One region of the Paenibacillus sp. GP183 genome, then DNA from elsewhere that is predicted to be linked to it. Evidence: predicted binding sites of a transcription regulator. Region 1 holds the regulator's gene; the other holds the start of a gene.
The links. Region 1 encodes LexA, which represses DNA repair genes until DNA is damaged. Its sites were predicted from a motif close to CGAACATATGTTCG; they were not measured.
Positions count from the first base shown of each region.

Region 1 (2,405 bases):
AAGTGCTGTTGCCAGACAATATATGGCAGGTGTTCTTAGACATGCGCGCTCTTATGCAGCTATTACAAATCCTACCGTTAATTCCTATAAGCGCCTTGTGCCTGGTTACGAAGCGCCTTGCTATGTAGCATGGTCTGCCAGCAATCGCAGTCCGATGGTTCGTATTCCGGCTTCCCGCGGATTAAGCACCCGCATTGAAGTTCGTAACCCTGATCCGGCTGCGAATCCATACCTTGCTCTTGCTGTAATGCTTGCTGCAGGCCTCGATGGCATCAAGAACAAAATGCAGCTTCCGCCTCCAACCGACCGCAACATCTACGTGATGTCCGAAGAGGAAAGAGAAGATCAAGGCATTCCAAGCTTGCCGGTTAATTTGAAAAATGCGTTGGATGAGCTGATTCGCAACGATGTGATTTGCGATGCTTTGGGCGAACATGCGCTTGCCCATTTTTACGAGCTTAAAGAAATAGAGTGGGATATGTACCGCACCCAGGTTCATGCATGGGAACGTGATCAATATTTGACTCTTTACTAAAAGGTGCAGACAAGCCCGCTGATTTGAGGAAAGCTCTCAATCAGCGGGCTTTTTTCTATCACTTCTATTTCTCGGGAGCTGTAAAGCAAGAACTAACACTGCATTCTATACTCTCTAAATAAGAAAAGGATTGAGGAGATATGATCATCTCGCTCAATCCTTTTTCGATCTCTGGAATAACTTAGCTGTTTATGGGGACGGCCATTTTATACTACGTCCCGGAACAAGCCGATTACTCTTCCTAAAATGGTCACATGCTTCAGTAGAATAGGTTCCAAAGCGGAGTTTTCAGGCTGCAGCCTGATGTGGTCCTTTTCCTTGTAGAAGCGTTTGACGGTTGCTTCATCGTCTTCAGTCATGGCGACTACGATGTCTCCGTTATTTGCCGTCTGCTGCTGCCTGACGATGACATAGTCTCCGTCATGGATGCCGGCTTCGATCATGCTGTCTCCAACGATGCTTAACATAAACACATTGTAATCACCCACATAATGAGCTGGAAGCGGGAAATATTCTTCGATATTTTCGGTCGCTGTAATAGGCAAGCCTGCGGTGACTTTACCGATTAGGGGAACCCTTGCTACCGACATTGCAAAATTGGCTGCTCCATCATCAGTGCCCAGAATTTCAATGGCTCTTGGTTTGGTTGGATCTCGGCGAATCATGCCCTTTTTCTCAAGACGCTCCAGATGTCCGTGAACGGTAGAGCTGGAAGCCAAGCCAACCGCTTCTCCTATTTCTCGCACGGATGGGGGGTAGCCCTTGTCCTTAACCTCTGTTTTGATAAATTCCATGATTGCATGCTGCCGCTGGGAAATCTTGCTCAATGGTTATCACTCCAATTAGTGGGAATCGTTAAACGAAGTATAACATAGAACCGGAGTTCGTACAAACATAAGTTCTAATTTTTTGTTGACACAAACATTTGTTCGTGATATTCTAAAAACAAGAACAGAACAAACGTTTGGGGGAATCCTAACTATGTACATAGCTTATTCCAATTCTTATGACGGTAATGTAAGCTCCAAATTAAAATCTGCACACAGAACCGAGGCTGCGGTCAAAGGGCCAAACAAGTCTCTTCATTTCTTCATTGCCCTTGTTGTTTTAACTTTTGTATTTTCCTTTGGTGCGTTTGTACAGGCTTATGCCGCGAACACAGCATCCACTCATACGAATAACTTAAAGATCTCCAGCGGATCTTATTATGATAACCATTCAGCTTCTAATCCATCTCCTGCCGCAAAAAAGATTATTGTGAATAGTGGAGATACATTGTGGAATATCGCATCCACGCATGCTTCGAATGGACAGAACGTTCGTTCGTACATCGAAAATATTAAGAAATTGAACGGTTTAACATCCAGTTCCGTCAACGCAGGCGACGTATTGATTCTCCCTTAACTTGTTTTTGATCGAGACTTTCTTATCGTTCTATGAACAGATCTGGATGCTTTTCCAGGTCTGTTTTCTTTCTATCTATGGTCTTTTCGTCTTGACAATCCCTGAAGAGGATGGCAAAGTAATAGTCATATCCAAATGCAGGAGGTACAAACATGAGCGACTCCATGGATCAAAAAATACAAAGGATCAACGAGCTTGCGGCTAAAGCAAAAACTACAGGTCTCACCGATGAGGAGATTGATGAACGCAATGAGTTAAGACAAGCTTATATTGAAGCTTTTCGTAGCTCGCTTAGAGGTCATCTGGAAAACATTAAATTTGTAGACGAAGAAAAGAAATAATTCTTTTTCTTATATAAAGATATGCGAATAAAAGGGGAAATAAGAAGATGACTCTCAAGGCTGTGCTGTTTGATTTGGATGATACGTTACTTTGGGACGAGCAAAGCGTTAGAGAGGCTTTCCGG
Region 1 is NZ_FNSW01000001.1:1,218,180-1,220,584, reverse strand. It holds gene glnA (type I glutamate--ammonia ligase) at 1-535, shown strand, start outside; gene lexA (transcriptional repressor LexA) at 742-1,362, opposite strand; gene BLV33_RS06045 (LysM peptidoglycan-binding domain-containing protein) at 1,517-1,939, shown strand; gene BLV33_RS06040 (DUF896 domain-containing protein) at 2,092-2,280, shown strand; gene BLV33_RS06035 (HAD family hydrolase) at 2,328-2,405, shown strand, end outside.

Region 2 (2,405 bases), on a different contig from region 1:
ATAGTATTCACTAGTAAATTGTGTTTTTATACCCATATTCCATATTAACATGATTTGTAATCATATATTTGTAATAGAATAAGACTTACGGTAATGGATTTGCTTGTCTTTTTTTTGTGAATGAGAGTAAAGTTCATTTTCTATCTATAATATTTATTCCGGAATCGCTGGTAAAATCTGAAGGAGAAAGTATCCATCAGGTTTTTTCGTGACTAAGGATCAAACATTTAAGCCTCGATCCCACTCCTGGGACAACTGCGCTTTAATCACATCACCAAACATAATCCACTCCCAATCAGCTTCGCCTGTATAGGGATCTTCGTTATCCAGACGGAAGCTGTCACGCTGGCAGCATGTCACAATGCCGGTCACGCTTCGTGAATCGTACTCAGTGTATAGAGTTAACCTGACCTCTTTTTGGTATCGGTGAGATTGAAAAAGAACAGTGCTAATGATCTCAACTTCTTGATCGTCTAGAACCGGTCGCTCCAGGCGCTTGGACTGAATCTCCAACCTTCGGCTTTGTTCTGCATGCAGGGGAATGGAGAACCGTGAGTATTTCCACAGACCGTCGAGTTTTTTTTCCAATGTGTAACGACCTCCTAATCCATCAAAGCTGCTCACCACAAACGCCCCCCTAAATTCATAAGCATAGTCATCAGTTCTGCCTTTACCAAACTCCTAAGCATACAGAAACGATGGAAATAGCCGCGGACCTTGTATTCTACTTCAATACCCTTTGCATTCATGTCTGTGCTCAATATTTTAATGTCAAGCTTTTTCATCATGTTCCTGGCAATTTGCATTTCTATAAATATCAATTTCTCAACTTCTTTAAGGTAAAAAATAACATGACTGTATACAATCTTGTCCTGATTGATTTGCAATTCAGCGATATCTCTGGCTAGCATATCCAGCAAAATGGGCAGCAGCGTATAGTCTTTGATAACTTGAAAATCTTCTTCGGTTTCAATCCTTGGAATTGTACTCAAATTCATCACCCCAAAAATAAGAACATATATTCGTATTTTGTATTATATAACGAAAAGGTATGGAGTATGCAAGTGAAATTTTTGGAATATAACTTTTTTTCTTTTGCATTCATGGATAAATAAGTAAAACACTTCTCATACTACCCATTAATCTCACTTAAGGAGTGATTTTCTTGGCTAACCGATCTAACAACAACATTCTGGTAGTCCCGCAAGCGCGACAAGGATTAGAGCAATTAAAGTATGAAGTCGCTCAGGGGTTGGGCATTGCGATTCCTCAAGATGGTTACTACGGATATATGACTACAAGAGATACAGGAGCTATTGGTGGCCATATGGTAAGAAGAATGGTACAGATTGCAGAGCAGCAATTGAGTGGCTTAACCCGGTAATTTAAATAAAGACAAATAGACTGTTATCACTCGCCATTCTCTGAGTGATAACAGTCTATTGTATGTTGTTGATTTATAAAACAAATTCAACGAATGATGGAGTTCTCAGCATATTGTTGCGGGTCCAGTTCCGGAATTTAATCCTGGCTTTTAATACGGGCTCCAAATAAACAAAGTGCTTATCTTCTCCGGTTATGAGCTGTTTGGCGATCCCGTAGAATGCCTTTTTATGTTTGGGAGGTACGCCGAGCTCAATGATGCCAGCCGTCCGCTTTGTACCGTTTTCCTCTACTTGTCCAATCCAACCGAAATCATTCTTACGGTACCCCGAGATAAATACTTCAGCATATTCATACCTTACTATCTTCAGCCAATCGGAGCTGCGCTTACTGACGTAAAGACTGTCCTTTCTCTTGGCGACAATGCCTTCCATTTTGTTAGTACAAATAGTGTTGTAAAGGTCGGTTCCATTGTTCTCAGTAGCAGGGATAATGCTGATGTATGGATTCGGCTTTATTATGGATTCCAGTATAGATTTCCGCTTTATCAATGGCATTCGACGCAGATCCCGGTCGTTATGTCTCAAAACATCAAAAACAATATAATGCACAGGCCTATTCTTTACCGCGGCTTTTATTTTTGTTTGCTTGGATAGCTGGAATCTCTCCATGACTCTTTCAAAATCGATTGCTCCAGTATTTGGGTCAATGCTGCAGACTTCCCCATCCAGTATGAAATTATCGCCTGAGACTGCAGGATTCCAGAGCTCCGGATATTGCCGGGTACATTCATTGTTGTGTCTTGTGAATAACCTTGTTTCACCATTCTTGTACGTCATTATCAATCTATGGCCGTCTATCTTAGGTTCGAATAAAAATGCAGGATCGTTAAATGGTTCATCGCTCTTCTCGAGGAGCATTGGAGGAATAAACATAGAAGCATCACCTAAATTAATTTTATCAATAGGCGATAGTTTAGAGGAGTGGTAATTAAAGGAGATTACATGGTAATAGTAAGGAAA
Region 2 is NZ_FNSW01000002.1:163,291-165,695, reverse strand. It holds gene BLV33_RS27400 (YolD-like family protein) at 220-588, opposite strand; gene BLV33_RS27395 (YhjD family protein) at 621-992, opposite strand; gene BLV33_RS27390 (alpha/beta-type small acid-soluble spore protein) at 1,166-1,384, shown strand; gene BLV33_RS27385 (ATP-dependent DNA ligase) at 1,458-2,318, opposite strand.
Region 2: BLV33_RS27395 (YhjD family protein) is a predicted target of LexA. The motif match lies at 1,012-1,025, and genes of this name have one in related genera.